DNA from 3 places in the Robertmurraya mangrovi genome. Region 1 is predicted to be linked to each of the others. Evidence: a T-box and tRNA genes for the amino acid it is inferred to sense, from the RefSeq annotation. Region 1 holds a T-box; the other regions hold tRNA genes.
The links. The T-box of region 1 lies ahead of leuS (leucine--tRNA ligase). A T-box ahead of a tRNA ligase gene usually reads a tRNA of that ligase, here a tRNA-Leu.
Positions count from the first base shown of each region.

Region 1 (10,686 bases):
GAGAAAAGCGATATAGACCCTTCCGCACAAGGTGGAACGGTTTCTAATGATAAAATTAGAGAATTCGTGAAAAGCTGTAAACAGTTTCAATTTGGAGTTCATGGGACACTCTCTATAGAAAAAGCCTTTGTTACAGGTGGTGGAGTTTCGGTTAAAGAAATTGAGCCACAAACAATGGGATCCAAACTAATGAATGGGCTTTACTTCTGTGGAGAAATTTTAGATATCCACGGCTATACAGGTGGCTACAATATTACTTCCGCTCTAGTTACAGGAAGATTAGCTGGGACAAATGCAGCACAGTTTTCATTAGGTAAATAATAATGGCTGGTTCTATTTTTAGGACCAGCTTTTTTGAACTCTTTATGAGCGATAGATGATCATGGCTGAATAACAATAAACTTGTTCGTCAATGTCCTCTTGAAGTGCTGCAACATGATACTTAATATCAACAATCTTCGCTTCTTCTAGTTTTTGAAGAAACTTATTCATCTCCAACTCCAAATCCTTCTCATGCTCCTGGTCGAATAACTTAACTTGTATCATACTCTCTCTCCCGCTATCTTTTTCCACCATTGTTACCATTTTCAGAAAAATTTAAAACAAAAGGGTCAGACCCCCTTTAGTTAACTAAAGGGGGTCTGACCCCAATACCATTATTTCGTTTCACCTGACCAGTCAAGCATACCGCCTAACATATTACGTACTTTATAGCCTTGGTCCTGTAAGTAGTAGCAAACATTTTCACTTCTGCGTCCAGAGCGACAAATGAAGATGTATTCTTTGTCTTTGTCGAAGTAATCTAGGTTTGCTGGAATCTCGCCCATTTTAATGTGCTTTGCACCAGGAATCATCCCAAATTCTACTTCCTCATCTTCCCTTACATCGACTAATTCAAGGTTTTCTCCTTTTTTTAACTTCTCTTGAAGTTCTTCTGTAGTAATTATTTCAATACTCATAAAAAGTCGTCCTTCCTAAAATAAATTAGTTAGCAACTATATTAACAAGCTTGCCTGGAACTGCGATTACTTTTCGAACGGTTTTCCCATCGATTTGTTCTTTTACTGCATCATCGCCCATGGCAATTTGCTCTAATGTTTCTTTGTTTGCATCTGTTGGAACAAGTAATTTTGCTTTTACTTTACCGTTAATTTGAACAACGATTTCAACTTCATCGTCCACTAGCTTTGCTTCATCAAATGCTGGCCATGTATGATAAGAGATTGTTTCTGTATGGCCAAGTTTTTCCCAAAGCTCTTCAGCAATATGTGGAGCCACTGGTGCTAATAATTTTACAAAGCCTTCTACAAAATCCTTAGGTAGAACCGTTGCTTTATAAGCATCATTGATGAACACCATTAATTGAGAAATCGCAGTATTGAAGCGTAATCCTTCATAGTCCTCTGTTACTTTCTTCACTGTTTGATGGTAAACCTTTTCTAAAGTCGTATCAGTGCTATCCTGAACTTTAGCACTTAAAGTTCCATCTTCTTCAATTAATAGACGCCATACACGGTCTAAGAAGCGGCGTGCACCATCAAGACCTTTTGTTGACCATGCAATTGAAGCCTCAAGTGGTCCCATGAACATTTCGTATAAACGAAGGGTATCTGCTCCGTGGCTGCTAACAATCTCATCTGGATTGACAACATTCCCTTTAGATTTACTCATTTTTTCGTTGTTTTCACCTAAGATCATTCCTTGGTTGAATAACTTTTGGAACGGCTCTTTTGTAGTAACAACTCCGATATCATAAAGGAATTTGTGCCAGAAGCGAGCATATAGTAAGTGAAGAACTGCATGCTCTGCCCCACCGATATAAATATCAACTGGTAACCATTGTTTTAATTTTTCCGGATCAGCTAATGCTTCACTGTTTTTCGGATCAATATAACGTAAGTAGTACCAGCAGCTACCGGCCCACTGCGGCATAGTATTTGTTTCACGACGACCTTTTTTACCAGTTACAGGGTCGACTACGTTTACCCAATCTTCAATATTAGCTAATGGAGATTCTCCAGTTCCAGAAGGACGAATAGCTGTTGTCTTTGGAAGTAATAACGGAAGTTCCTTTTCATCGACTGCTGTCATGGTGCCATCTTCCCAATGAATCACTGGAATGGGCTCTCCCCAATAACGTTGGCGGCTGAATAACCAGTCGCGTAGACGGTAAGTGACTTTCTTCGTCCCAATGCCTTTTTCCTCTAACCAAGCAATGCTCTTTTGAATCGCATCTTCTTTATTTAAACCATTTAAGAAGTCAGAGTTCACATGTTCCCCGTCACCTGTATAAGCTTCTTTTGTTACATCTCCACCAGCAACTACTTCTTTAATCGTTAAGTTAAACTTTTGAGCAAATTCGTAGTCACGCTCATCATGTCCTGGTACTGCCATGATTGCACCTGTACCATAGCTAACAAGTACGTAATCAGCAATCCAGATTGGCATTTTTTCACCGTTTACAGGATTAATCGCATAAGCACCTGTGAAAACACCCGTTTTATCTTTAGCTAAATCTGTACGCTCAAGGTCACTTTTACTCTTAACCTGATCTAAGTATGCATCAACCGCTTCACGTTGGTCAGCAGTTGTAATTTTACTAACTAATGAATGCTCAGGAGCTAATACAGCGTATGTTGCACCGAATAAAGTATCAGGTCTCGTTGTGAAAACTGTAAATGTTTCATCATGACCATCAATATTGAAAGTCACTTCAGCACCTTCAGAACGGCCAATCCAGTTACGTTGCATGTCTTTTAAGCTTTCTGGCCAGTCTAATTCTTCTAAATCCTCTAATAAACGGTCTGCATAAGCTGTAATTTTTAACATCCATTGTTTCATTGGACGGCGCTCAACTGGATGCCCACCGCGCTCACTTTTCCCATCTATTACTTCTTCATTGGATAAAACGGTTCCTAGTGCTGGACACCAGTTAACAGCTACTTCATCAATGTAAGCTAAGCCTTTTTCAAAAAGTTGTAAGAAAATCCATTGAGTCCATTTATAATACTCTGGATCCGTTGTATTTACTTCACGATCCCAGTCATATGAGAATCCTAATGCTTTAATTTGACGACGGAATGTCTCAATGTTTTGTGCTGTGAATTCTGCTGGGTCATTTCCTGTATCTAGCGCGTATTGCTCCGCTGGTAAACCGAATGCATCCCAGCCCATTGGATGAAGGACATTATATCCTTGAGCACGCTTCATTCTTGAGATAATGTCTGTCGCTGTATATCCTTCTGGATGCCCTACGTGAAGACCTGCGCCAGATGGATAAGGAAACATATCTAACGCATAAAATTTGCGTTTTCCTTTTTCTTCGCTCGTTTTGAACGTTTTGTTGTTATCCCAATAATGTTGCCACTTTTTTTCGATATCTTGATGATTGAAGCTCATCTTTTTTTCCTCCTAAAAATCGTTTATAAATATAAAAAACCCCTCGCCCCAAAAAAGGGACGAGAGGATTATGTATGAATCTCCCGCGGTACCACCCACATTAGTGACTAAGTCACCCACTTCATTACACCTTAACGCGGCAAACGGCAAGCATTACTGTTACTTCACACTTGCAACTCAGGAGGCGAGTTCATGATAGGCCTGATTGACTTTCACCAACCGTCAACTCTCTAAAACAGGCTTTAAACCACTACTATTCCTCTTCATAGTCATTAATTATAGGGTTAGGCTTTTCGTATTCAAAAAGCTTTTTAAATTATATCGTTTATTGTATTAAATTTCTCTTACAGATGCAAGTCAATGAAGAGATACTGGCTATTTTATGAGAAAAATTTGTTTTGGTGCCCCTAAAAAAGGTAGTTGATATAAGACTGGTGTACTCTCTCCAGGTTTAGTCCCGAGAAATTTAACTATCCATTGGTAACCTTGTAAGTTTATCCGCGCTTATTCTTATATATCCGCGAAAATTTTAATATATCCGCGCTTTTTTTCATATATCCGCGAAAATTTTAATATTTCCGCGCTTTTTTCCATATATCCGCGAAAATTAACATTTATCCCGGGTTCATCCAAATATATCCGCGAACCGCCCTAAATCTCAACAAGAAAAAAAGGCTCCCCAATTGGGAGCCACCTCTCGGAATTTATTGAATCGTATATCCGCCATCTATGACAACAGCCTGACCTGTTACACCTTTAGCAGCATCACTTGCTAAGAAGATCGCATAATCAGCGATTTCTTCAACAGTTAAAAGTCTCTTTTGCGGTACTAATGGATAAATCACTTCTTCTAACACTTTTTCCAATGGTACATTTCTCGTTTTGGATAGATCAGCTAATTGATTACGCACGAGTGGAGTGTCCACATAACCTGGGCAAATGGCATTAACGGTAATTCCGAATGGTGCACTTTCTAAAGCAGCAACTTTCGTTAAACCGATAACACCATGTTTGGCACTATTGTATGCAGCCTTTCCAGCAAAGCCTACTAATCCATTGATGGATGCCATGTTGATAATTCTGCCAGCTCTTTGCTCCTTCATAATGGGTAGTACATGCTTGATCGCAACAAACGGAGCCGTTAACATGACTTTAAGCATGAACTCAAATTTTTCAGTTGGAAAATCTTCAATATAGGAAACGTGTTGCAGCCCTGCGTTGTTGATTAGGATATCCAGCGTACCATAATGATTTACGGCTTCAGAGATTACCTGTTTCATATCTTCTTCAGATGTCACATCACATTTTAATCCTAATGCATTATATCCCTCTTGTTTAATTTTTTCAGCTGCCTCCACAACGAGGTCTTCTTGTATATCTGTCAAAACTACCTTCGCTTTTTGGGAAGCAAATCTTTTTCCAATTTCATAACCGATCCCTTGAGCAGCACCAGTTATCAAAACAACCTTATTTTCAACCATGATGAACTCCTTTCTCTAAATACCTAAGCCAAATGAGAATAATAGAATCGCAATAGCTACACCGATTAATGGAACAATAACCGTTACAGCTCCAACCGCTCCATATGCGTCTTGGTGGGATTCACCACAAATAGCACGAACGGTTGTAACGACATATCCGTTATGCGGAAGGGAATCTAATGCACCAGAAGATATAGCCACAACCCTGTGAAGTGCCTCTGTATTGACTCCCATGTCTACGTAATGAGGGGCAATTAAAGGTAAAGCAATTGCCTGACCGCCGGAAGCTGAACCTGTCATACCTGCAATGACACTAACGGCAATGGCCCCACCAATTAATGGAGAACCAGGAATACTCGTCATAAAATCTACTGCCACATTGAAGGCAGGTACGGCTTTTGCAACGCCACCAAAACCAACAACAGCTGCCGTATTACCAATCGCAATTAAGGCACCAAGTGTCCCTTCAGAAACAGCATTCCAGAAATTTTTAAAATATTTACGGTTTAATAGATAAGTAGCAATGACCCCACCTAATAAAGCAATAATAAGGGCGGATTGTTTTAGTGAATCATGGAATACAAACGAAATAACAAGAACAACTAGCAATGGAACAATTCCTAATAACGGATTTGGCAATGCACGCTCTTCACTAACAGGATCCGATTCTCTTGAAATAAACGTTTCCCCTTTAGCAACCGCTTTTGTAATCATACGCTTTAACCACCAGTAGCCGAAAATCATCATAAACACAGCTACAATTAAACTTACTTCCCATCCAGCGTATGGTGTTGTATCTAAGTATTGAATAGGAATCCAGTTTTGGATTTCCGGTGAACCTGCAGAAGTCATCGTAAAAGTAACTGAACCAAATGCTAAGGCAGCTGGTATAAACCTTCTTGGTAAATTAGCTTGTTTAAATAAGCTTAGCGCCATTGGATACACCGAGAAAGCAACAACGAATAAACTTACCCCACCATATGTTAAAACAGCACAAGCGATTACAATCGCTAAGACTGCATATTTCATCCCAAGCTTATTAACAATTAGCTTGGATACACTATCTGCTGCTCCACTATCTTCCATTACTTTTCCAAAAATGGCCCCTAGTAAGAACATTAAATACCAAGCAGTAACAAATCCCGAAAAACCAGTCATATAGTTTCCAACTAGATTCGCTTCACCCTCACCCACTAACTGAGGAAATAATGGCATTCCATTTAAAACTGCTACAAATAAAGCTGAAAGCGGTCCTGCTACTAGTAAATTCATTCCACGCATCGTTAAAAATATTAATAAGGCCAAACCACCAACGAGACCAATCATACTAAGCATTTCTTTTCCCCCTTGCTTTTTAAAATAAATTCGATTAATTGAAACCGTTTACAATTTTTTTAAAAAAATTAAATTACCCTGTGAAGTCTGACTCTCCTTTCCACCCCTTAAATGGATTCATTTATATAATGCAAAAAGCGTGCCAACTTTCTGATATTGATTCCTGTTATATTTTTTGAATTTTTCGTGAATATTTTTTCCGGATATTCGGAAAGACTCTTTAAGATTTTATTAATAATAGAATAAGCTTAGCTTGTCCTCCCCACCTGAACCCTTCGCATGACCACATCAAAGATTTAAACAGAAAAAAGTCCAGAATTCCGGACAGATTTCCGAAGTTCTGGACATCTACTGATTGAGTCAAAACTAAAAAGATTTAATCCAATTGGTACTTTTTTAACTTTTCATACATAGTGGATTTACTAATTCCCAATGCCTTTGCCGCTTGAAGTTTATCATCGTTAAACTTAATTAAACTTTGTCTTAAAACTCTCTTTTCTGTCTCATCAAGTATTTCTTTTAACTTCTTTTTACCAAGAGGATACACGGAAGAATCTTTTATATAATCAGGTAAGGAATCAAGGGAAATCACTTCTTCATTAGTTAAGTGGATGGCTGCCTCAACCACATTTTCTAATTCACGAATATTTCCTGGCCAACTATATTCGTTAAACAACTCAATTACACTTTCCTGAATGGAGTGTATTCTTTTACCCGATTTCTTCGTAATCTTTTTAATAAAATAATTGAGTAAAACAGGGAGGTCTTCCATTCTTTCTCTAAGAGCTGGAATCATAAAAGGAACGACATTTATCCGGTAAAACAAATCTTCCCTAAACCTTTTTTCTTCCATCATTTTTTCTAGAGGACGATTCGTTGCAGCAATAATCCTAACATCAACCATGGTTGGGTTTGTTGATCCAACACTTTCTATTTCCCCTTCTTGTAAAGCTCTTAATAGTTTCACTTGCATGTTCATGGGCATGTCCCCAATTTCATCAAGAAACAAAGTTCCCCCATCCGCTAATTGAAACTTTCCTTTCTTTCCACCCTTTTTTGCCCCAGTAAAAGCTCCTTCTTCGTACCCAAATAACTCGGATTCAAGTAAATGTTCAGGTATTGCTCCACAATTTATTTTTACAAAAGGCTGATGACTTCGATTGCTTAATTGATGAATACTATGAGCAATGAGCTCTTTCCCAGTCCCACTTTCCCCTCGAATAAGGACGGATATATCACTTGAAGCAACCATTTTTACTTTTTCTTTTAAACTATGAATCGGTTTCGAATCGCCTAATAAATCTTCCAAGCTATATTTGACACTACGATCAATATCCTGAATATAGTTTTGCATTTTTGATAACATACTTTTAACATGGCTGTTCATTTTCATCCAAGCTTGAGTATCCCTAAAAAAAACCGTTCCAAAAGCACCAATCACATCTCCGTCTTTTTTGATTGGAATGCGATTAGCTATCATATAGTTACCTTTTATGTATTGTAAATCGGCAATTTCTTCTTTCCCTTTCTCTGCTACAATGTGCATGCGGGAATTCTCTATCACTTCTGCCACATGTTTACCGACTACTTCTTCTCTAACAACTTCTAAGAAGTCACAGTAATTTTTATTAATATAAATAATCTTTCCTTGTTTATCTACTACCACTAACCACTCAAAAGCATTCTCAACAATGGTTTCTATGTAATCAACTGGAATCTTCAATAAAGTATCTTTCATAGAACTCCCCTTATAATAAATAATTTATCACTATTTTATCACACTTTTCAGACAATAATAAAAGCTGCATAACTTCTATGCAGCCTTTTTCATTAATCTTCTATTTTAAAATTGATGTCTCCTACACCTAATTCCATGTTTACAGTTAATATAACATCAGCATTTTTATAAGCTTCGTTTACATATACACCATCACCTCGAGAGATGAAACCTTCAAAGTTTGAGCTTCCGATACCTTTAGAGGAGGTTACTTTCACTCCTACATCTTTCGGTAAGATCATGGTTGTATCTCCTACACCCATGGCAACGTTTGTAGAAAAGCTTTCCTTCCAATCTCCGCTTAGGTCAAGGGTTAGATCGCCTACTCCTGAATTGACCTCCAATGATGTTAATTGCAGACCACTTAAATTAAGTTCCGTATCAGAAGCACCATTATTAACTTCTAAATCCATAGGGACATCTTCACTTAGTTGTAAATCCCAATCGTTTTTAAAGTCACCCATGTTTAGATTGCTCGCAAATCCATCGTTCTGTTGATCAATCTTCACTTTCCCCGTTTTCCCACGCAAATCGTACGATACTTCCGGTTCAAGTTTTTTATTACTATATTCCAGTGTACCTTCAATCCACTCATTTGATCCTGCTGTCACATCAAGGTTTCCCACACCAATGTTTAATTCAACTTTCAACTGCTCAGCTGAATCTTTATTTATATTAACCGATTGTTGTTCTCCTTTTTCTGCTGCCATTACGTTGCAGCCTGTTATTAACAGTAATGATCCTAAAGCTATAGTGCCTAATATTTTCTTTTTCATGATTGGTTCCTCCTAAAAAATCGTTCATTTGTTAATTTGATTATAGGGGAACCGCTGTCTTTCTATGAACCGGCTTACGCTTTAATTATAAATAAGACCAGGGACTTAGTTGGAACTAATCCCCAGCTGTCTGTTGTTTGAATGTGTTGTAGATGATTGAATTAGATATTGTGGAATGGATACAGAATAAGTGCTTCCTTTGTCTATCTCACTATTTACCTTTATCGTTCCTTTTAAAGCTTTTACAATACTGTATGCCACCATCATCCCAAACCCCATTCCCTTATCTTCATTGATGGAGTAGTAAGGCTCACCCAATCTATTGATTTCTTCTTTACTAAAACCTTTGCCGGTATCACTAATTATGATATTTATATACTTGTCTGTATGGTTCGTTTTTACTTGTAATATGCCGCCAGATGGCATGGATTCTATTCCATTTTTAATAATATTAAGAAAGCATTGACTGAAACTCTTCTTATCTCCCTGAATCATACCGATTGGCCCGAAGTCTGTCTCAATAACAACCTTTTGAAGTTTGGCCATTGGTTCTACCATTTGAAGCACATGGTTAAGCTCACGATGGATATCCATTTCTTCCACATGATTTAATGTAGGGATCGCATACGCTAAAAAACCATGAATGATTTTTTCTGCTTTCTCTAACTCCAATATGGACACTTTCAATTGTTCGGTAATCTCAGGTGGTAACTTTTTCTCAGCTAATAATGTTTGATTCATATGCTTAGCTTTTGCTATAGGGTTCCTGATTTCATGTGAAATGGCAGCTCCAGTGTGCCCAATTGCCTCAAGCTTTTGAGATTTTACTATTTGTTCCCGCAAGAGCATATTTTGTTTAATCGATTCGAAAGCATAGGCGATCACTCCAATGCTTAAAGCAGGAATGACAATCATTCCAAACAAAATATCAGCTCGTAATATAGAGACGTGAAGTACTTGGTAAATGATAAAAAAAGCAAGAGTGGTTAGAGTGGTAAATCCCATTAAAACAAAGAGTTTTCGTGAAAATGCTTGTTTTATAAACCATGGCCTGATTAGATGAATAGCAATGACCATCATTCCGTAGATTCCAATACTCACCCAAAGGCCAATATCAAAACCCAGAAAGGAGCGAATCAGGATCATGACTAAAGCTAAGATAGGAGCAAAGCCGAAGTATAATCCACCTAAAATTAGAACGACCTGTCTAAGATCGACTCTTACTCCTTCCATAACCGTTACAGAGAAAAACATACATATAAAGAGTGAAACAATAAAATAGAGAAGAAGACCTTTTTTGGAAATTTGATTAATGTGTAAACGCTCAAGAGAGATTTGAACAAAAAACAAAATAACTAGTAGTAGAGAAAGGTTAAAAAGTAGTAATTTTATTAGTTCCATAGTTTGATCATCCGTCACTGTTTTTTCACAAATTTTACCTTTTAAAGTAGAAAAGGACAAGCTTAATTTACAACATATGAAAACTATTTATCTTCTAAACTTTTTTAACCTTTATTCTCTTGAAATTTCAATAACTGAGCGATATTGAAGGCTTGATTGTATAAAAGTTTTTTAGCATGAACCATGCTTTCATCTAAACTGATTGGACCGTTTGTTATAGAAAAACAAGCATCAAAAACGGTGTATAACTCCTCTGTATTTTCTCCTAAACTACCTGATAAAAGAATAGTCTTAACTTTATGCTTTTTGGCAAGGGTGCCTACATATGAAGGAACCTTACCATGTAAAGTTTGTACATCACTCCGCCCTTCGCCGGTAAATAAAAAGTCAGCATCCGATAGAATTTCCTCTAATGCAACAGCTTTTGCAACAACGTTAGCACCCGATTCAAGCTGTCCTCCTAATGCTAACAAAGCAAAACCCAACCCACCAGCTGCACCTGCGCCAGGTGTTTCAT
Region 1 is NZ_JAXOFX010000007.1:141,045-151,730, forward strand. It holds gene SM124_RS12545 (BaiN/RdsA family NAD(P)/FAD-dependent oxidoreductase) at 1-321, shown strand, start outside; gene SM124_RS12550 (sporulation protein Cse60) at 364-546, opposite strand; gene SM124_RS12555 (rhodanese-like domain-containing protein) at 657-959, opposite strand; gene leuS (leucine--tRNA ligase) at 985-3,399, opposite strand; T-box leader at 3,452-3,675, opposite strand; gene SM124_RS12565 (3-hydroxybutyrate dehydrogenase) at 4,104-4,880, opposite strand; gene SM124_RS12570 (GntP family permease) at 4,896-6,215, opposite strand; gene SM124_RS12575 (sigma-54 interaction domain-containing protein) at 6,592-7,953, opposite strand; gene SM124_RS12580 (toast rack family protein) at 8,046-8,768, opposite strand; gene SM124_RS12585 (ATP-binding protein) at 8,874-10,169, opposite strand; gene SM124_RS12590 (glycerate kinase) at 10,274-10,686, opposite strand, start outside.

Region 2 (10,686 bases), on a different contig from region 1:
TATTGGCTTCCCAGTCCTTATTGAGCTTCGAGAGTTTATTACTTACAAGGGTGAAAGTAAGTTTCGCTTTTCCCTTTTCACAAAAATCACTACGCTAACTTTTTTTGCTCTAGTTGTTTTAGGTACAATGGCCATTGCACTATTTGAATATCATCATTTTTTTATAGGAAAGAGCTGGCACGAATCCTTTTTCTATGCCCTTTTTCAATCCGTTTCCACAAGAAATGGTGGCTTAGCTACAATGCATGTAAGTGAATTTTCAATTCCTACTCTCATCGTATTATGTATTCTCATGTTTATTGGGGCATCGCCAAGTAGTGTAGGTGGTGGAATACGAACGACTACATTTGCCATTATGATCTTAAGTATCTACACCTATGCACGTGGTAGAAACACTATTAAGATTTTTCATAGAGAAGTGATGCAAGAAGATGTTATTAAATCATACATTGTTATTACAACGGCCATTATGATCTGTAGTGTCTCAGTCATCTTGTTATGTTTTATTGAACCAACCTTTAGTCTCATGGAGATCATGTTTGAGGTCTCTTCTGCTTTCGGTACAACCGGCCTGTCTATGGGAATTACAGCCGATTTAAGCACAACCGGAAAAACAATCATCATTTTATTGATGTTTATAGGCCGGATCGGAATATTCTCATTTTTATTCTTAATCCGTGGGAATCCAACTCAAGAGAAATATCACTATCCTCAAGAGAAAATAATAATTGGATGATAAAAAGATAAGTATTTTTAAAAGAAATGTATCAAAAAAGAGAGAGGCCGGCCTCTCTCTTTTTGTTTTAGATTAAAGTGATTGGACACCATTACACTCACTGACCAAGACTCTCAATCCGATTAATTAAACTGGTCACATCATTAATGGTTGAAAATAATTGTGAGTTTTCTATTTTATCAAGTGCCAGATTCCCATTTTCTAGTAGTTTATTGATTTCCCCTAGCAGAAGTTCATTTTTATCGACTAATTCTTGATGAATATCTTTTGCTAGAGTAGGAATATCATTTAGGGCAATAAACTCTTCAATGTCTTTTTTTAATGTTAATAGTTCTGTTTCAAGTTGCCCAGCAATTTCTGGATTCGTTAATGCATTTTCAACTAATTGAGGGGCCTCTTCAGCAAATGTGTTCAATTTATTTATATGTTCTGTTGCTGTGTTTACATAGTCTAGAGAATTATTAACCTCATCCAAGAAGGAACATGCACTTAACAATGTGGCAGCCATAATTAAAACCATTAATCTTAATTTTTTCATTTTCGGCATCCTTTCTAACAACAATTTTAATTTCATCTAATACTACGTTTTACTTTATTAGAAAGTTCCATGAATTACTTCATTGCCTAAAAAAGCAATTACCCTATGATGTGGTAATTGCATTTAATTTCATTATTTATCTAGATTTATAAAGTCTGCTTCTCGTTTCTCGAGGAAAGCGGAAATCCCCTCGTTTCCTTCTGCACAACTTGCTCTTTGTGCAAGAAACTCTGATTCTAAACTCATTTGTGACTCGAGGGTTTCTTGTAAAGAATGATACATTAATTTTTTTGTTGCTCCGAAAGCACCTACTGGACCATTAGCCAGGTTTTTGGCTAATTCTAGCACCACATTCATTAATTCATCATCTGCTACAACATGATTTACAATTCCCCACTCACACGCCTCTTGAGCATTTAACATACGGTTTGTGTACATCAATTCTATTGCACGTCTAATTCCCACGACTCTTGGTAGAAAGTAGCTGCCCGAACCGTCTGGAGTTAATCCTATTTTATTATAAGCCATTACAAATTTCGATTGATCAGAAGCGTAAGCTATGTCACATGCGCAAGCAAGACTCATACCAGCTCCCGCAGCTACTCCATTTATAGCCCCAATAAACGGTTTATTCATTCTAGCAAAATAGGAAATTGCCTGATGCAAGTAGGTCGTAACTCGTTTAAGGTGTGAACCAATCTCATTGCCTTCGTTTGCAAAACTCTTTAAATCCCCACCAACTGAGAATTTATTTCCCGCTCCAGTAATCACCACCGCTCGAATCTCCTGACTCTCCGAACAATAGATGGCTACATCCAACAAATCCTGAGCCATTTCTAAATTCAATGCATTGCCTACTTCAGGGCGATTTAAAGTAACAATCCCCACATGATTTTCTATCGATAAAGACACAAACTTATTTTCCATCAACCATTCCTCCTAGCATAAAAAACATCACTATATTTACATTCGAGACATTTCTCAATAACCCTTTTAAAAAGTAATGATATTGACTCTATCATTTAGAAACATACATTTTTCAACAATAATTCTTCTATTATTTCTATTTAGCATGGTAAAATTAGAGAGAATTAGGTTTAAATATTAAGCTGTTTTCACAATAATTATTGTTAATAGTTAAAGAAATTTTTTCTCTTTTAACAAATAGAATAATGCCTGTTGAGGGGCAACAAAACCTTTAGAAAATGGTCTATTCTTTATGAGGTGATTATATGAAAAAGAAATATATATGGGCCATTGCAGGAGCCGTACTCTTGGTTATTATGGTGCTTATGGATCAACAAAAACTTAAACGCGAGGAAAAACCTCCCCTACCAAATGTAATAGTTGGGAGTCAAACCATTCCTACCCTGTACGAATCGTATACATGGGAAAACGGGAACAAATATCAAGCGAAAATAGACACCACACAGCCAAAAAGGACTCTTGTAGAGCCTTTTGAAGACTTGGTTGTAACGTTCCCAGAAGAGAAACATCCAACTTCCTATAAGATAAGGGTCCTAGAGGAAGGAGCCTTCCAGCGTTCTTATTTACCTACTGAAACAGAAGAAAAAACGATGAAACTACCTACATATCCGGGAAATATGACTTTTATTGTGGAAGCAGAATGGGATAAGAAAAGAAAAGCTTCTTATATTATTCCCATACAAATGGAGAAAAAATGGTCCTATCAACAATGGTTAAATTCCATTCCTGAAAAATATACACTAGTCATGATGGGTGATGAGATCTACCTGCCCCCTCATATTGCTTACCATCTAACAGGAATTGAAACCATTAGTGGGGACTTAGAAAACCTTCAGCAACAATATCCAGAGCTAAATCTTACTAAACTACCTGCCTATTTTCTGTTTGACCAAAAATCTGAAGCCTACCGTACAAATGATTCTAACGAAATGATAGAGCATCTATCTTCTTTTGGATCTCGTTATGTACATTGGTTATCTCAAGATCCAGAACGACTATCAGTATTAATAATAACTAACGACCAAGAACAGATGGACAAAGTATTTGAAAAAATAGGTCAGAATCCTATTTTAGCTCATTTAGAAGGAACCTCTTATCCATTAGAACTACAGAGATATTATCCAGAGATGCCTTTTGACACTATACCCGTATATTGTGTTTTTGACGACAATGATATCATCTTTCACACTCAAGATATAGAAGAACTAACTGAATTACTGGAAACTTGGAAACCGTCCTAATACAAGAAAAAGGTTAGCTCTTTTTCGCACTCCATAAGCTACCCTTCCCTTGTAATTTCATCATGTACTACACTCTTCTTTCGTTGTTGACAGGATGGAAATAAAAGAGTCATCTTCGTTCCAATTCCTACTTCACTTGAAATCTCCAACTGACCTTTCATTGCTTTTAAAATGCTCCTAACAACCATAAGACCTAAACCAGTTCCATTTCCTTCTTTTGTCGAGTAATAAGGTTCTCCAATACGTGCAATCTGCTCCTTTGTCATTCCCATTCCATTGTCCTGTACAATAATTAAGGTACTTTTTTCAGTGGACATCGTTGTCAGTAAGAGCGTACCTCCACTTGGCATTGCTTCGATACTATTCTTAATCACATTAAACAAGCACTGCCGAAATTTTGCACGATCCCCCTGGATGGCTGGAACAGGAAAAAAGTCTTTTTTAATATTCACCGAATGGCGATTCGCCAATGGAAGTACGGTATTTATGACATACCGCAGTTCTGCATAAACATCTAGCTCCACTACTTCTTCCAAAGAAGGCTTCGCAAATGTTAAATAATCCTGAATGACTTTTTCAGCCTGATTTAATTCTTCTGAAGCTATTTTGAGATACCCCCTCGTTTCCTCGGATAGCTCCTTTTTTTCTTGGACTAGTTGTAAAAATCCTTTGGCAGAGGTTAAAGGGTTTCTAATTTCATGTGATATAGCCGCACCTAAATGTTCCATCGCATCCATTTTTCTCGCTTGGATAACTTGTTCTCTTAACTGGTCGGTATGAGTGATGTACTCTAACATATATACAAAAATACTTATACCCATAAGTGGTACCAATAAAAATGGTAGCCATACGCTCATTTCACTAACTGGATCGTACAGATAAATACCTGCTAGAGAACCAACATGAGTACTTAATGTTAACATAATAGCAACCATTATTTTTCTAGACGAATGCTGTTGGATAAACCAAGGATGCAAAACATGCATAGCTAGTCCTAAAAGAAAATAGACTACAGCAGTAACGTAAAACCCACCATCAATGCCAAATGCAGCTCGTAATAACATCGTCAGACCAACGAAAATCCATCCCATATTAAAATACAACCCTGAAACTATTACAGGTATTACGCGTAAATCAAACCTGAATTCATGATTCACTGGTAAACTAAAAATAAAACATACAACAAGTGCTCCAAATAAAACGTGAAACCATATAATTTTAGAGGTTTTCCTTCCAAAACGATCGGACCACAAGTGATAGACAAACAAAATCCCAATCAACATAGAGAAGTTAAAGAGCAAGTGTTGAGTTGTAAGCATAGATGATTCCTTTCACATTTCTTTACTTAAATACTACAAAATATTGAAGAAACAAACAACTTTAGATTCAACCATTCGCAAAAAAGACACTAACTATTTTCAGTTAGTGTCTTGATTTAATATGTATGGCTCCGCAGGTAGGACTCGAACCTACGACCGTTCGGTTAACAGCCGAATGCTCTACCACTGAGCTACTGCGGAATAGTTAATATAATTCCCTAAAGTTAATCAAGCTATGCCGAATGTCCCCATCTCAGAATGTACTACAAGAAGAAGCTCGATGGGTACAACTCGTAGTTAATTCAGTGAAGTAATGCTCGTTGCTCTACCACTGAGCTACTGGGGAATAATTAATACAAAAATAGTATAATCAATTAATTAGTAATTATACAACTAATTAATGGTGGGCCTAAATGGACTCGAACCATCGACCTCACGCTTATCAGGCGTGCGCTCTAACCAGCTGAGCTATAGGCCCCAATTGGAGCGGGTGATGAGAATCGAACTCACGACATCAGCTTGGAAGGCTGAGGTTTTACCATTAAACTACACCCGCAAATAAATAAATGGCTGGGCTAGCTGGATTCGAACCAACGCATGTCGCAGTCAAAGTGCGATGCCTTACCGCTTGGCTATAGCCCAATAAAAAAAGAAATATGGGGCGACTGATGGGAATCGAACCCACGAATGTCGGAACCACAATCCGATGCGTTAACCACTTCGCCACAATCGCCGTAATACATGGTGGCTCAGGACGGAATCGAACCGCCGACACAAGGATTTTCAGTCCTTTGCTCTACCAACTGAGCTACTGAGCCGTATATTTAATCACTATTCAACATATTTTAGCTCCGTCCTTCGTCCCGATTTACGAGGATGAAAAAACATTGAAGTCATTCAAATCGGTACGCTGGATGCATCTTCAAGCAGCTTATTCATCGTGCTCTACCAACTGAGCTACTGAGCCGTATTCAAAAACGCTATTCAACCTATTTTTACTTCGTCCTTCGTCCCGATTTACGAGGATGAAAAAAACAATGAAGTCATTTAAATCGGTACGCTGGATGCATCTTCAAGCAGCTTATTCATCGTGCTCTACCAACTGAGCTACTGAGCCGTATATTTAATCACTATTCAACCATATTTTAGCTCCGTCCTTCGTCCCGATTTACGAGGATGAAAAAACATTGAAGTCATTCAAATCGGTACGCTGGATGCATCTTCAAGCAGCTTATTCAACGTGCTCTACCAACTGAGCTACTGAGCCGTATATTAAAATACTATTCAATTTTCATAAATAAATGGAGGAGGTAGAGGGATTCGAACCCCCGCGCGGTTTGACCCGCCTGTCGGTTTTCAAGACCGATCCCTTCAGCCGGACTTGGGTATACCTCCAAAAAATAATATGGTAGCGGCGGAGGGAGTCGAACCCACGACCTCACGGGTATGAACCGTACGCTCTAGCCAGCTGAGCTACACCGCCAAGATATATTAAGGTAAATTCTCTTTTCACCACTACGTTAAGAATAAAATTAAGGGAATCTTCCTTTTTCACTCCACTACGCTGATTTGAGTCCCCTTAAGTTGATTCAATGGTCGGGAAGACAGGATTCGAACCTGCGACCCCTTGGTCCCAAACCAAGTGCTCTACCAAGCTGAGCTACTCCCCGATATCTAGTTGTAACTGCTTGATAATAATGGCGCGCCCGAAAGGAGTCGAACCCATAACCTTCTGATCCGTAGTCAGACGCTCTATCCAATTGAGCTACGGGCGCAATACTTTTTATTTATCATTATTGAAAAAACTTGGTGCCGAGGACCGGAATCGAACCGGTACGGTAGTCACCTACCGCAGGATTTTAAGTCCTGTGCGTCTGCCAGTTCCGCCACCCCGGCACTTTCATTTGGAGCGGAAGACGGGATTCGAACCCGCGACCCCCACCTTGGCAAGGTGGTGTTCTACCACTGAACTACTTCCGCATTATATTAATTTTCTAGTCATAAGATAAAATATTATGGTGCGGGTGAAGGGAGTCGAACCCCCACGCCTTGCGGCGCTAGATCCTAAGTCTAGTGCGTCTGCCAATTCCGCCACACCCGCAATAAAATATGATACTTCTTTTGCTATCGAAAAGAACAATAATAAGGATACTTCTTTTGATATCGCAAAAATTAAGGAAACTTCTTTTTGCTATAGCAAAAATATAATAAGGGAATCTTTTTTGCTTACGCAAAAAGATTTGGTGAGCCATGGAGGACTCGAACCTCCGACCCTCTGATTAAAAGTCAGATGCTCTACCGACTGAGCTAATGGCTCTCAATAATTTAAAGAAGTAACTTTTTTACTTCACTACGTTACGTGGAAATTAAGAAAATAAGGAAAATTCTTTTTGCTCCACTAACATTCCGCAAAAAAGTTTTGGTGGAGGATGACGGGATCGAACCGCCGACCCCCTGCTTGTAAGGCAGGTGCTCTCCCAGCTGAGCTAATCCTCCAAAAAAAGTTTCTATTACTAAATTACTTCACAGCAACAGTTATAAATACTATCAAATCTAGTTGTTTGTGTCAAGACTAATTTCAGTCTCGCAACTCATTTCCTGCGAGAGTTATTATCTTACTAGTAGAGCTCAAAGAAGTCAATATAATTTAAATAAATCAATACTGGTGGATTTTTACACTAAATTAAATTAAAAATCTCATAATAAACCAAGTTTAAACAGCAACCACTAGTTACCGTTTGAACAGAATATGTTACAATAAAGACGAAAAATTTTAAATTTTCAATGATTTTATTAGGGGGAGAAGTAATGGAGGAAACAGTGGTTAAAGCGATTCAAGATTTTTATCCAGATGATTTTGCTTGGTGTTATGGATGTGGTCGTTTGAATGAAGATGGTCATCATCTTCGTACAGGTTGGCAAGGGGAAAATACAGTTACGATTTATACCCCAGAGAAAAAGTATATGGGTATACCAGGATTTATTTACGGAGGAATGATTGCTTCAATTATAGATTGTCACGGGACAGGTTCTGCCGCACTTGCTCTACATCGTAAGAATGGACATGAAATTGGAGACGGAACTGAACTGCCTAGGTTTGTAACAGCTTCACTTAACGTTGACTTTTTAAAGCCTACCCCACAAGATGTTCCACTGAAAGCAATTGGTACGATTGAAGAAATACATCCAAAGAGATGGAAAATACATACTGAGGTATATGCCAATGATACGCTATGTGCCCGTGGGGAAGTTGTTGCTGTTGTAATGCCAAGTACTTTCTTAAAATAAATCTATCGCATGATTTATTTTTCCCTTTATAAAGCAGTGAGATCCGGAAAACGGCCTCTCACTGCTTTTTTAGAATTTATTTAATACGGAAAGTATCCTATCTATTGATGCATGGTCTTCAGGAGCTGTATCTATATGATTCCAGAGGGTGTTTCCTTTTTCATCAAACACCCATGTTCCCCCTTGTATATATACATCATGGGTTTTCATTGCCTTTTGGACAAGCTTTTTCTGTTCTAGATGTTCTGGAAAGAAAGTTTTAGACCCTTGCATCAAAAATGCCTTTAAAGCCTTAGAAAGTAACTTCCATTTTTTCATTGTCCTATGCCCCATACTCCTATATAGCTCTCGTTTAACGTCGCCATAAACCGGAAATGGGAATGGGCCAAAAGCTTGTTCAAACTGCTCTAAATAGGAACCAATAGAAGGAGTAATAACGATAACTTGAAATCCTGTAGATGTTAATTCGCTATATCTCTCACGCAACTGCGTAAGCATTTCACGACAAACCGGTCAGCCAGGGTGCCTAAGGAAAACAACTAAACTCTTCTTCCCTCTAATAATGTCTCTAAAAGATTGTTCTTCATGAAACGGTCTTTGGAGAAATACATCCATACTTTCACCTCATTAGTGGTTCTAATCTTGTTTCTGAGAATTATCCATCATTTCATTCATTTTCACAAGACTATTTAAATTTAAAAAAAGGACGAGATTTTCTCATCCTAACATTTTACTTCTATTATTAATGGTTATGTTCCTCTTCAGCAGCCATAGCAATTGCTTTCGTTTCGTGGACGGTTCCAAATGGATGTTGTGGTGGTGCATAAATGGAGTACAGCTTTAGTGGTTCTTTTCCTGTATTAATTAAATTGTGCCATTTCCCTGCAGGTATGATAATGGCGTAACCATCAGATACTTTTTGTTGGAAATTAAGTTGTTCTTTTCGATCACCCATTAAAACCATGCCCTGCCCTTGTTCTACACGTAAAAATTGATCAAGATTCGGATGTATTTCTAAACCTATGTCCTCGCCAACATTAATACTCATTAATGTTAATTGCAAGTGGGTTCCTGTCCATATAGCTGTACGGAATGTATTATTTTGCTTTGTTGCCTCCTCTATATTAACGACAAAGGGTTGTTTACCGAAATCGGTAGCACGACTTGACATGGACTCATTTAAATAACCAAACCTTGTGGCACTTTCATGTTCATCCGTTAACGCTCTCAAAAATACATTTTGAAGCTGAGGCTGTTGATGCAGTAAATAGTTTTTATGATATTCGCCGTAGCTTTCAACTTCCTTATTATATGCTTTTTGTAATCCGTCTCTGTAACTTTGGAAAGGAGTTTTCTCGATTTGATACATCGGATGAGATCCAGTTAATTGAATATAGAGATTCGTGAACTGCATCAAATGAGCTTGCTTCTTTTCTATTGAATGTAGAATTTCACTTTTATGCTCTTGATTTGGAGCAAAATGAGCTAACTCTCTATGAAGTTCCATTGCTGAAGCCTCTCTTTTTATAGCTCCAAGCAACGACTCAGCAGCTTGGTGGTAATCTTCTTGAGAATATCTCAACATACTTAAATCAGTTGTCGGAGTGATACCACTAGCGTAATAAGGATATGAATACATATTGGGCATAAAATACATCTTTTTCCCTCCACAGATTTTTAATAAGAGCCTATCTTAAAACTTTCCACTTATAAAAATTGGAAAAAGGCCTTACGAAAATATCATATGCCTATGGGAAAAGAATGTACTTCAATTTATATGAATGGGCCTTCATCCAAGTCACCCAAAGATGTCACTTCATTATAATGAATTCAACGGTATGTTTGTCTCTACTATTCGATAAAAAACACACCACTTCTATTAAAGTAATGTCCTACTTCTAATTTTATTTACTTCTTCCATTATATTGTGCATCAACGCTTCCACTGTTTGGACCTTCGCTAATCTTGGACTTTGCCCGGACCAGAGTGACATGTATGCTGGATTGCTTTGTGCTGTTGAAGCTGACCTCATTTTTTGTGTCAGTGTGTTTTGTACAGGAAATACTGGAAGATTTGATTCATGTTTTTGCATATCCGAAATAAATTGATTTTTTATCCCCCTTGCCGATTTACCTGAAAAGGCACGAGTTAACACGATCTCATCTTCACTAGCATGAAAAATTGCTTCTTTATGAACAGCATTAGCACCACTTTCAACACAGGTTAAAAACGCGGTACCCATTTGAACTCCTTTTGCCCCTAGACAAAGAGAAGCCATTACACCTCTCCCATCCATAATTCCCCCAGCTGCTATAACAGGAATGCTTACACTATCTACAACTTGTGGAATGAGCGACATTAGACCAATTAAACTTTCTTGAACACCACCCAAATAATTTCCTCGATGTCCCCCGGCCTCACTCCCTTGAACGATAACGATGTCCATTCCTCTATCTTCATTATCCAAAGCTTCTCGAACAGTCGTAGCAGTCCCCATTAGGATAATGTTCTGATGTTTTAGCTTAAGAATCACATCCTCTTTAGGAACACCAAAGGTAAAAGAGCAGATTGGCACCT
Region 2 is NZ_JAXOFX010000009.1:96,349-107,034, forward strand. It holds gene SM124_RS14340 (TrkH family potassium uptake protein) at 1-736, shown strand, start outside; gene SM124_RS14345 (DUF6376 family protein) at 834-1,274, opposite strand; gene SM124_RS14350 (enoyl-CoA hydratase/isomerase family protein) at 1,407-2,201, opposite strand; gene SM124_RS14355 (hypothetical protein) at 2,507-3,502, shown strand; gene SM124_RS14360 (ATP-binding protein) at 3,541-4,821, opposite strand; tRNA gene SM124_RS14365 (tRNA-Asn) at 4,948-5,022, opposite strand; tRNA gene SM124_RS14370 (tRNA-Ile) at 5,223-5,299, opposite strand; tRNA gene SM124_RS14375 (tRNA-Gly) at 5,304-5,377, opposite strand; tRNA gene SM124_RS14380 (tRNA-Gln) at 5,389-5,463, opposite strand; tRNA gene SM124_RS14385 (tRNA-His) at 5,479-5,554, opposite strand; tRNA gene SM124_RS14390 (tRNA-Phe) at 5,564-5,639, opposite strand; tRNA gene SM124_RS14395 (tRNA-Ser) at 6,124-6,216, opposite strand; tRNA gene SM124_RS14400 (tRNA-Met) at 6,228-6,304, opposite strand; tRNA gene SM124_RS14405 (tRNA-Pro) at 6,415-6,491, opposite strand; tRNA gene SM124_RS14410 (tRNA-Arg) at 6,520-6,596, opposite strand; tRNA gene SM124_RS14415 (tRNA-Leu) at 6,629-6,717, opposite strand; tRNA gene SM124_RS14420 (tRNA-Gly) at 6,727-6,801, opposite strand; tRNA gene SM124_RS14425 (tRNA-Leu) at 6,838-6,922, opposite strand; tRNA gene SM124_RS14430 (tRNA-Lys) at 7,063-7,138, opposite strand; tRNA gene SM124_RS14435 (tRNA-Val) at 7,242-7,317, opposite strand; gene SM124_RS14440 (PaaI family thioesterase) at 7,630-8,109, shown strand; partial or broken gene SM124_RS14445 (peroxiredoxin-like family protein) at 8,179-8,610, opposite strand; gene SM124_RS14450 (cupin domain-containing protein) at 8,852-9,766, opposite strand; gene SM124_RS14455 (NAD(P)H-dependent flavin oxidoreductase) at 9,989-10,686, opposite strand, start outside.
Region 2: it encodes a tRNA-Leu, which carries the amino acid that the T-box ahead of leuS (leucine--tRNA ligase) is inferred to sense. The anticodon was not compared.

Region 3 (10,686 bases), on a different contig from region 1:
TACCTCTGCTTCAAAGTAGTCCTCACCTGCTTGGTCTCCGGCTCCTTGACCTTTTCCTGGTCCTTTTTGACCGCTAGAACCATCCCTAGCAACAACATCTCCAACTTGGCTTTCTCCATCCCCTTGGCCAACATGTTTGTTTTTATCATAGTTATACCTAATTTTGTATTCATCCAGTGAACGAATCGGAATCTTTACCACTTCTCGACCGTTTGATAATATAATATTTTCTTCCGTGATTAAGTCAGGTAAATTATTTCGAATCGCTTCCTGAACTTTCTCTTGATGGCGCTGCTGGTCATCGTGGCCTTTGCGGTGGAGGGACCAATCTTCTCTCGAAATCACAAACTGATGGTTATTGACATCTGTCATTTTTAACCCCTCCTTAAAATTTTTTTGCACACTTTAAACTTTTGTTACATACAATATCCCGAGTGTTTAAAACACAACTGAATCGTTGATTACTCTATCCTATGCAGAAAATCAAAATAATTTACAAATAATTTTGACAATTAGACAGAAGCCTATAAATGGACAAGCCTGTTTTAAATAAGGCTTATTATAATCTTTCGTCATTCCAGAAGTTCATCATAAAATGGGAATTTGGATTGTAAGGTGCACACTCATAGCCTTGACCATGCAAGTAGTCAATGATATCAGGCAGCACGGCAGCTGTCCCTTTATTAACATGCATTAGTATGACTAATGGTTCCTTACTTCCTTTTAAAGCTTTTACCCCATTTTTTACATTTTGAAAAATCATTTGTGGATTTGAACTTTGATATTTCCAATCAAATGTGTCTAAATTCCAATCCCACATTTGAAACCCCTTCGTTACTAATCCATCTCTTAGTGAGTCCTTCATAAACGGTTTACTTCCATAAGGTACTCTAGTTAATGTAGAGTCAACACCCGTAATTTCAAGTAAAGTTTTACGTGTTTTTTCCATCTCTTTAGCTACATTTAAAGGATCTCCTAAATAAAGTTTGTCTTTATCATGCGTTACACTATGAAGGGCCGGATAATGTCCCTCATTTACTAATCTTATAACCTCATTGCTATACTTCTTCATTAATGGTTCTAACATAAAAAATGTACCTTTGGCTTGCTTTTCCTTCAATGTATCTAGGATAGGAACAATATGCTCATTAGGTCCATCGTCAAAGGTTAAATAGACGACAGGTTTCTGTTCTTCTACCTTTACTTTCTCTTTCCTTTCAGGTTTACTCACTTCTTTTTCAATCTGTATGTAATCTCTTTCCTCAATAACTTTTTTATCATTATTGTTTTTTTCTTGGGTCATGAATGTTGCTTTATATCCGAAGTAATCTGAAACAAATTGCAAAGGGAGATATATGTTTTCATCTTTGTATAAAAGTTTATTTGATAGTGTTCTTCCATCAGAAGTCTCTACTCTTTCTTCCTCCGTTGAAAATAACAACCAGTTTGAATCAATTTGTAATTTTACACTCTTTGTTTTTTGCGAAATCACTAATTCTGCATCTATAGCATCAACAAATGACCAGATTGGTATATAAGAAATATGGTCATCAACCAATTCTAAATCTTTATGGAATGAAAGCGCTTGTTTATCGTTGTTGTTATTGTTTTCTACTGCTAACGCTTCGCCATCCTTAATGATTATAAGTAGTGTAAATACAGCAAGTATAAACCAAACTAATTTTTTCAACCTACTCTCTCCTCTCAAGACTTCTACTACTATGACTATTAAAAGTGAAAGGAGAATATGATAGTTAATAGATTAAAAATTTTTTACAATACGAGAGTAATATCGTCAATCGGTTCTAGGAGCCTAGTAAAAAAAATAACCTCCACCATGTGGTGAAGGTTATTTTTGATCCTGAGCGGGATCTGGTTTTTTCTTATCTTCTAATAACTCTCTATTTGTACGTAGGTTCTCCATTTGTTTACCGAGGTCTTTCATCTCTTCGATGTTAACTGCCATTGAACTATTTTGGGGAGTATGATTCTTATCTAACTCTGCTTTTTTCATTTCTATCACCTCAATAATGTATTACCCTAGGAGAGTGACACATAAACATGTCCACTTTGGTTGAAAAATTTATAGACTAAATGGAAATTCTCTACTGGTACCTTAAAAATCTTCATAGAAGAGTGCCAGGTTTAGGTTATTTTTGCGAAAATACTAATATTTTTGCGATAACAGAAATAATCTTGCGAAAAATAAATTATTTTTGCGATAACAGAAATAATTTTGCGAAAAAACATATATTTTTGCGAACACACCTAATTACTTTTACAAAAAAGACTGACAGCTAAGCTGCCAGCCCATCTTGAGATTATCGATTTAATAAACTTCCAACATAGCGTAATAGCTCATTTGCAGAAGTTGAGTTGTATCCGTGCTCATCAATCAACCTTGCAACTACTTCATTAACTTTCTTCAACTGTTGTTCATCTGGGGTCTTCGTAGATGTAGTAATCTTCACTACATCTTTTAAATCTGCAAATAATTTCTTCTGAATGGCTTCACGTAGACGATCATGTGAATTGTAATCGAATCTCTTCCCTTTTCTAGCATAAGCAGAAATTCGAATCAAAATTTCTTCACGGAATGCTTTTTTCGCATTTTCTGAAATACCAATTTGTTCTTCGATCGAACGCATCAGTTTTTCATCCGGATTGATTTCCTCACCTGTTAATACATCTCGAAGTTTTGCTTTATTACAGAAAGCCTCAACATTATCTAGATAGTTATCCATTAATGTTTTCGCAGACTCCTCGTAAGAATATACAAATGCTTTTTGAACTTCTTTTTTCGCAAGATCATCGTATTCCTTACGAGCAAGAGAAATATAGTTTAAATAACGCTCGCGCAGCTCTGCTGTGATTGATGGATGTTGATCTAGCCCTTCTTTTAAAGACCTCAACACATCTAGTGCATTAATCGTGGACATTTCCTTGCGAATGATAGTTGAAGAAATTCGGTTTATTACGTAACGAGGATCAATTCCACTCATTCCCTCATCAGCATATTCTTTCTTCAATTCTTCCACATCAGCAGAAGTATACCCCTCTACACTTTCCCCATCATACAAGCGCATTTTCTTAATTAAGTCAATGTCCCCCTTTTTCGGCTCTTTTAGTCTTGTGAGGATCGTAAACATCGCTGCTACTTTTAACGTATGTGGAGCAATATGAACATCATAAACATCACTTTCACTAATCATTTTTTGATAGATTTTCTCTTCTTCACTTACCTTTAAGTTATATGGAATCGGCATAACAATGATACGTGAATGTAATGCTTCATTCTTTTTATTTGAAATAAAAGAACGATATTCCGTTTCGTTTGTATGAGCAACGATTAGCTCATCTGCCGAGATTAATGCAAATCTACCCGCTTTAAAGTTTCCTTCTTGTGTTAGTGATAATAAATGCCATAAGAATTTTTCATCACATTTTAACATTTCCTGGAATTCCATCATTCCACGATTTGCTTTATTTAATTCTCCGTCAAAACGATAAGCACGTGGATCTGATTCAGAACCATACTCTGCAATGGTGGAGAAATCAATACTACCTGTTAAGTCAGCAATATCTTGTGACTTCGGATCAGATGGACTAAATGTTCCAATCCCAGTCCTTTTATCTTCAGACAGGAAGATTCTTTCGATAACTACATCTTCAATTCGTCCATGATATTCTTTTTCAAGACGCATCGTATTTAGAGGAGATAAATTACCTTCGATTCGAATGCCATATTCATCGAAGAAGTCTTTTCTTAAATGGTGAGGAATTAAGTGCAATGGATCTTCATGCATCGGGCAACCTTTTATTGCATAAATAGCACCTTTATCACTATGTGAATATGCTTCTAACCCACGCTTTAACATCGTAACTAATGTCGATTTACCACCACTTACAGGCCCCATTAACAGAAGAATTCTTTTTCTAACATCCAGCCTTTTAGCTGCTGGGTGAAAATATTCTTCCACTAATCTTTCTAACGCTTCATCTAGTCCATAGAGTTGGTTACTAAAAAATTCGTATCTCTTCTTTCCACCGTCTCTTTCAACACCCGCATCTTTAATCATATTATAAATTCGTGAATGTGCTGATTGTGCAACCTCTGGTCTTTCCTTAATAATATCCAAATACTCGCGAAAAGTACCTTCCCATTTTAACTTCTCTTCCTCATATCTGTGCATCTCAATCTTTTTTAAAATATCCATAAGGACCTCCCCTGTAGCTTTGTCAGAGACGATTAATATAATCTATGCGCTTGGGCAAGTGAACATGCAGAAACAAAGGTTGCCCGGTTTGTCCTTTTTTTCAAACTTCTTAAAAAGCAAACTTTATTACTACATAGAAATAATGACTTTGCTTTCAGGGAAGAGACTCTCATAATAAATTGGAATTAATTAAAAATATTATTGTAAAAAATTATCCACACTTTTCATTCACACATTTAAATTAATAGGCTATAATAAGTTTATATGCATTAAAACTGGGACTACTTTATTAAAAGGGAGGCTACATATAGATGGGTACACTTTTAATTGTTGGTGTTATGGTTGCATTCTTAGCTGCTATCTTTACTGCAGGTTACAACGATAAGCCAGGTATGAATAAATAATTAAATGATAAAAAAGCTGCTGATACACTCAGCAGCTTTTTTGTATATTTAGGATGTTAACTTAAATGTAAGAAATCCTGTTGTCTTAATGCCTCATATATTAGTATAGCGGCAGTATTAGAAAGATTTAGAGATCGAACATTTTCAGTCATAGGAATTCTTAGAGCACGATCTATATTTTTTTCTCTAACCTCAACTGGAAGCCCCGTTGTCTCTTTTCCAAAAATAAAAAAATAATCTTTATTTTTGTCACTATAGTCAAAAGTTGAATAAGTTTTTTGTCCAAACTTTGTTAGATAGAAGAATTCCCCACCTGCATTTTTTTCATAAAACTCATCTAAGGAATCATAGTAACTAATGTTCACATGTTCCCAATAATCTAATCCTGCTCTTTTTAACATTTTATCATCTGTAGAAAATCCAAGTGGTCTAATTAAGTGCAAGCTAGTATCCGTTCCAGCGCAAGTACGAGCGATATTCCCTGTATTTGACGGAATCTCTGGTTGATATAAAACTACATGTACTGCCATGTTTTCACCTCAAAAAACTAATATCTCTGGCTATTATACCACTATTAACTCTATATTACTGAATCTATGTCACTCCCTCCAGTTCTACGTAGATCCCTTCACCCCTGTTGTTGAGTCTAAAATGTGAAAGAATTTGTATTTAATGTTAGGAGTATAAGCTGTTGAGTCTTCATATGCCCAATACCTCATTCGACTATTGGTAGTATGTGCATTAACTAGTGGCATTCCGTCAGCGTCCTTCGCAGTTACAATGGTAGTATGATCAAACCGTCCATCCCCTTGAAAATCATAGCAAATAATATCACCTAATTTGAGCTCCTTTGGGCTACTTACTTCCTTCCCTTTAAGACCTTGTTTAGAGTTTGGTAAAAACCATCTTAGAGAGTGTGCCACCGTCCACGTATAAGCCCAATTATCACGTCTCATCCACCAACCACTACTTCTATTCGGATACCCAATCATGGGAGCTCCACCCGCATGAATACACTGTGAAATATAATTGGTACAGTCAACCTCAAATTTTCTAAAAGCAGGGTTATAGCTATTCCACCATTGCTCTGCATATCTGACTGCTTTTAAACGATCATACATATATGAGGTTCTCTCACTCGTATCTTCTATAAATTCCTCTTCAGTTGCTTCATTTGTTCCATCTAATTCATATACATTAATTTCTTCATCATCAACCAATACACCTTTGTAAAACTCTGCTATTCTTTCTTCAACTTCTTCCTCTATATAAATATTTCCTTTATGGTTTATTAAGTATTGAAAATGAACATGATAAAAAACCTTCTCAACATCTGAGTCATTTAGTTTATTCTTGATTTTTCCTAATGCTTTAGCTTTTACAATTTCTCCACTTCTATTTGATAAGCATTCCTTTTTCTTTTCCATTTTCAAGCAAACAGGATTTTGATCTCTATTTAAGGCCACACACTGCTGTACCCTTTTTTCTAGATGTTCTTGTAATTGTTTCCTCACTTCAGAGTCACTCCTTTCCATTCATACATATGAAAGGGAACTCAAGAATAAATCAAAAAAGAGAGCTTTTTAGCTCTCTTTTTTCATAAAAAAGTTTAAACCTTTATTTATTTCTTCAATCACATCTTCATCCAACTCGTTTATTTGAGCTTTTTGTAAAGCATTCATGGCTTCCTCTCCACCAATCTTTCCAAGAGCCCATGCCGCTGTTCCCCTTATCACTGGTCTAGTGTCATTTTTCATAACGGTGATCAAATCTCCTACGGCTGTTTCATCTTTGAAATGTGCAAGCGCAAGTATCGCGTTCCTCTGGATAGGTTTCTTTCCTCTCCAAGAGCCCGAAACATGTCCGTACTTTTCTTTAAACTCCCGATTACTGATATGAAGAAGCGGTTTTAGTAATGGTTTTGCGATTTCAGGGTTAGGCTCCATTTCTTCATGGATATGAAAGTCCTTCCCTTTATTTTCTGGGCAGACCGTTTGGCACGTATCACAACCATATAATCGGTTCCCTATTTTCTCTCTAAATTGATCAGGAAGAAACCCTTTTGTTTGTGTTAAAAAAGCAATGCATCGATTAGAATCTAATTGTCCTCCCTGAACTAAAGCTCCTGTAGGACAAGCATCTACACACTTATTACAGTCTCCACATTGGTTCTCGATGGGCTTGTCTGAATGAAATGGAATATTTGTTATCATCTCACCTAAATATACATATGAACCAAACTCAGGTGTGATAATCGCACAGTTCTTTCCACACCATCCAATCCCTGCTCTTTCAGCAACAGCCCGATCAACTAACTCTCCTGTATCCACCATTGATTTAAATTTTGCCTCAGGAACTTTGCTAAGAATATAATTCTCTAACTTTTTTAAGCGGTCTCTTAATACAACATGATAGTCTGTTCCCCAAGAAGCTCTACAAAAAATTCCTCTTCTCTCTCCTTTTTTACTTTCCACCCTTATTTTCATTTTAGATGGGTAGGCAAGAGCTATGGAAATAATAGAGCGCGGCTCGTCCATTAATAAGGCTGGGTTAACTCTCTTCTCAATATCAGGCTCTTCAAAACCCGATTGATAATCAAGTTCTCGTTGCTGCAATAGCCTATTTTTCATTTCATCAAAAGTGGATGCTGTAGTGAAACCAATCTTATCAATCCCAATTGTTTTACTGTAAGCAATAATATCCTTTTTGAGCTCTTTTACATTCATATTAGTTCCCCCCTTTACCGTTTGGTTATATATAAAGTCAATCTATTAAATTTAGAAAACACTGCTTAATATGATAAACTATTTTCAAGACTTTTTGGAGGTGGAATGCTTGGAAATTCAGTTATCTACACAATTATGTTCACTTATACCTGATTTTAAAATAGGTACTATTCAATATAAACATATTGATGTTGGACCTTCCCCACAAATGTTAAAAGGAAGACTTCAACTGTTTCAGGAATCTTTATTTTTCGAACTGGAAGATAAAAGTGTAACCGATTTAGACGGTATAAAGGAATGGAGAACTATTTTTAAAACGATTGGTAAAGATCCAAACCGTTACCGTCATTCAGCTGAAGCCCTATATAGAAGAGTTAAGAAACAAAACTATTTGCAATCGGTAAATAGCGCTATAGATTTGAACAACTTTTTTTCATTAGAATATGAAATCCCACTGGGAATATATGACCTTGAAAAAATGGATGGAAATGTGGAAATAAAGATTGGTGAAGAACTTGAGGAGTACACAGGTTTAAACGGCAGACAAAACTCATTACATAACCTTATCGTTTCTTCTGATAAGAACGGAGCATTTGGAAGTCCTTTTGTCGACTCTGTAAGAACAGCTGTAACAGAAAGCACTAAAAACGCTATACATGTCGTATATTTAAGACCCTCTATGAACAAAGAAAGTGCCAGTAAGATGGTGGAATCTTTAATGAATATGTTTATTCAAATTCATGGTGGGGAAGCACATTATGAAATCAGGGGATGTTAATAAAAACATCTCTTTTCTTTCTTTATTTCTCTCAATAACACATAGGTCTAATATAGAAGCGCTTTTTTCACCTTTAATAAGTTCATTTGTTGTTAGTTTAAGCTTGTTACAAGCCTAGTTACAAACCTAGTTCCAGATAAGATCATGAAAAAAGCATAAATAAAAAACGCAATACCTCGTTCTTTCTGAAACGAAACACTGCGTTAATACCTATGTATGGAGCGGGTGATGGGAATCGAACCCACGACATCAGCTTGGAAGGCTGAGGTTTTACCATTAAACTACACCCGCAAAATAAAAATTGAATACCGGTGGTCGGGGTCGAACCGACACTCTCGAAAGAACACGATTTTGAGTCGTGCGCGTCTGCCAATTCCGCCACACCGGCTAATTAAGCTATTTTGTTTTATAATGGTGCCGAGGACCGGAATCGAACCGGTACGGTAGTCACCTACCGCAGGATTTTAAGTCCTGTGCGTCTGCCAGTTCCGCCACCCCGGCTAATCTAGCTTAATTCAAAATTATGGAGGCGGCAACCGGATTCGAACCGGTGGTAAAGGTTTTGCAGACCTCTGCCTTACCACTTGGCTATGCCGCCATAATCGTTGGAGCGGAAGACGGGATTCGAACCCGCGACCCCCACCTTGGCAAGGTGGTGTTCTACCACTGAACTACTTCCGCATAAATGGCTGGGCTAGCTGGATTCGAACCAACGCATGTCGCAGTCAAAGTGCGATGCCTTACCGCTTGGCTATAGCCCATTTATATGGGGCGACTGATGGGAATCGAACCCACGAATGTCGGAACCACAATCCGATGCGTTAACCACTTCGCCACAATCGCCATAATATTAAATTGGCAGGGGTAGTAGGAATCGAACCCACACCAAAGGTTTTGGAGACCTTCGTTCTACCTTTAAACTATACCCCTATAATGGTGGAGGGGGACGGATTCGAACCGCCGAACCCTAAGGAGCGGATTTACAGTCCGCCGCGTTTAGCCACTTCGCTACCCCTCCGGATAATTTATTATATTCATTCATGCTAGTAACATGACATATTTATAAATTAACAATGCCGGCGATAGGAGTCGAACCCACGACCTACTGATTACAAGTCAGTTGCTCTACCAACTGAGCTACACCGGCATAATATTATTTTAATTTGATAGTGTATATTTACAAAGTTAGTTATCGTCATCCTGACCTCAGAAAGTTAAATCTAGAAGCTTATCGGTCAGTATGCTGATGATAAATCGAGAAGCATATTCGTACGTGCTCTACCAACTGAGCTACACCGGCATAATAAAATCCCAGTATACATACTACACTGAGCAAACAATTAAAATGGTGGCTCAGGACGGAATCGAACCGCCGACACAAGGATTTTCAGTCCTTTGCTCTACCAACTGAGCTACTGAGCCATAAGTGGCGGTCCCGACGGGAATCGAACCCGCGATCTCCTGCGTGACAGGCAAGCATGTTAACCGCTACACCACGGGACCACTTAAAGATGGATTATTGCGGGGACAGGATTTGAACCTGCGACCTTCGGGTTATGAGCCCGACGAGCTACCAGACTGCTCCACCCCGCGATAATAATATAATGTTTCATAGGTTATAAGGAAGATTCTTTTTACTTCACTACGTTTCGTAAAAAAATTAAGGAAAACTCTTTTTGCTTCACTACGTTTCGCAAAAAAGTTTTGGTGGAGGATGACGGGATCGAACCGCCGACCCCCTGCTTGTAAGGCAGGTGCTCTCCCAGCTGAGCTAATCCTCCGAATATGGTTGTTTCTTTTACTACAGTATGTTCCGTAAAAGATTAAAGGAAGTTTCTTTTTACTCCACTACGTTCCGTAAAAAAAACTTGGTGACCCATACGGGATTCGAACCCGTGTTACCGCCGTGAAAGGGCGGTGTCTTAACCGCTTGACCAATGGGCCATATTATAAAACATAATGGCGGAGAGCAAGGGATTTGAACCCTTGAGACAGGTTTTGCCCGCCTACACGATTTCCAATCGTGCTCCTTCGGCCACTCGGACAGCTCTCCTAATGGCTCCGCAGGTAGGACTCGAACCTACGACCGTTCGGTTAACAGCCGAATGCTCTACCACTGAGCTACTGCGGAATAATATGGTAAGTTTCCTCAACCTTGTCTAGCTAAGCCGAATGTCCTCATCTCAGCAAGCTTATCCAAGTAGCGGCTCGATGAGTACAACTCGTAGCATAATCTAGGAGATATGCTCGTTGCTCTACCACTGAGCTACTGCGGAATAGTAATAAAAATTACAGCCTGGCGTTGTCCTACTCTCACAAGGGGACAGCCCCTAACTACCATCGGCGCTGAGAAGCTTAACTTCCGTGTTCGGTATGGGAACGGGTGTGACCTTCTCGCCATCAACACCAGACTATTAAAGACATATTTTATTATATCTTTATTTTAAAATTTTTCAAGAGGAAATTTTTGTTCCCTCAAAACTAGATAATGATTGAAGAAGAAGAATTCGAGTAATCACCAATAATGTGGTTAAGTCCTCGATCGATTAGTATCAGTCAGC
Region 3 is NZ_JAXOFX010000026.1:37-10,722, reverse strand. It holds gene yhbH (sporulation protein YhbH) at 1-372, opposite strand, end outside; gene SM124_RS22485 (polysaccharide deacetylase family protein) at 560-1,690, opposite strand; gene SM124_RS22480 (hypothetical protein) at 1,850-2,014, opposite strand; gene SM124_RS22475 (PrkA family serine protein kinase) at 2,322-4,217, opposite strand; gene trmL (tRNA (uridine(34)/cytosine(34)/5-carboxymethylaminomethyluridine(34)-2'-O)-methyltransferase TrmL) at 4,678-5,151, opposite strand; gene SM124_RS22465 (amidase domain-containing protein) at 5,236-6,135, opposite strand; gene queG (tRNA epoxyqueuosine(34) reductase QueG) at 6,205-7,347, opposite strand; gene SM124_RS22455 (B3/B4 domain-containing protein) at 7,457-8,125, shown strand; tRNA gene SM124_RS22450 (tRNA-Gly) at 8,343-8,416, opposite strand; tRNA gene SM124_RS22445 (tRNA-Leu) at 8,432-8,513, opposite strand; tRNA gene SM124_RS22440 (tRNA-Leu) at 8,538-8,626, opposite strand; tRNA gene SM124_RS22435 (tRNA-Cys) at 8,650-8,723, opposite strand; tRNA gene SM124_RS22430 (tRNA-Gly) at 8,732-8,806, opposite strand; tRNA gene SM124_RS22425 (tRNA-Gln) at 8,812-8,886, opposite strand; tRNA gene SM124_RS22420 (tRNA-His) at 8,893-8,968, opposite strand; tRNA gene SM124_RS22415 (tRNA-Trp) at 8,982-9,055, opposite strand; tRNA gene SM124_RS22410 (tRNA-Tyr) at 9,060-9,143, opposite strand; tRNA gene SM124_RS22405 (tRNA-Thr) at 9,200-9,272, opposite strand; tRNA gene SM124_RS22400 (tRNA-Phe) at 9,472-9,547, opposite strand; tRNA gene SM124_RS22395 (tRNA-Asp) at 9,553-9,628, opposite strand; tRNA gene SM124_RS22390 (tRNA-Met) at 9,645-9,718, opposite strand; tRNA gene SM124_RS22385 (tRNA-Val) at 9,831-9,906, opposite strand; tRNA gene SM124_RS22380 (tRNA-Glu) at 9,995-10,069, opposite strand; tRNA gene SM124_RS22375 (tRNA-Ser) at 10,086-10,178, opposite strand; tRNA gene SM124_RS22370 (tRNA-Asn) at 10,182-10,256, opposite strand; rRNA gene rrf (5S ribosomal RNA) at 10,420-10,536, opposite strand.
Region 3: it encodes a tRNA-Leu, which carries the amino acid that the T-box ahead of leuS (leucine--tRNA ligase) is inferred to sense. The anticodon was not compared.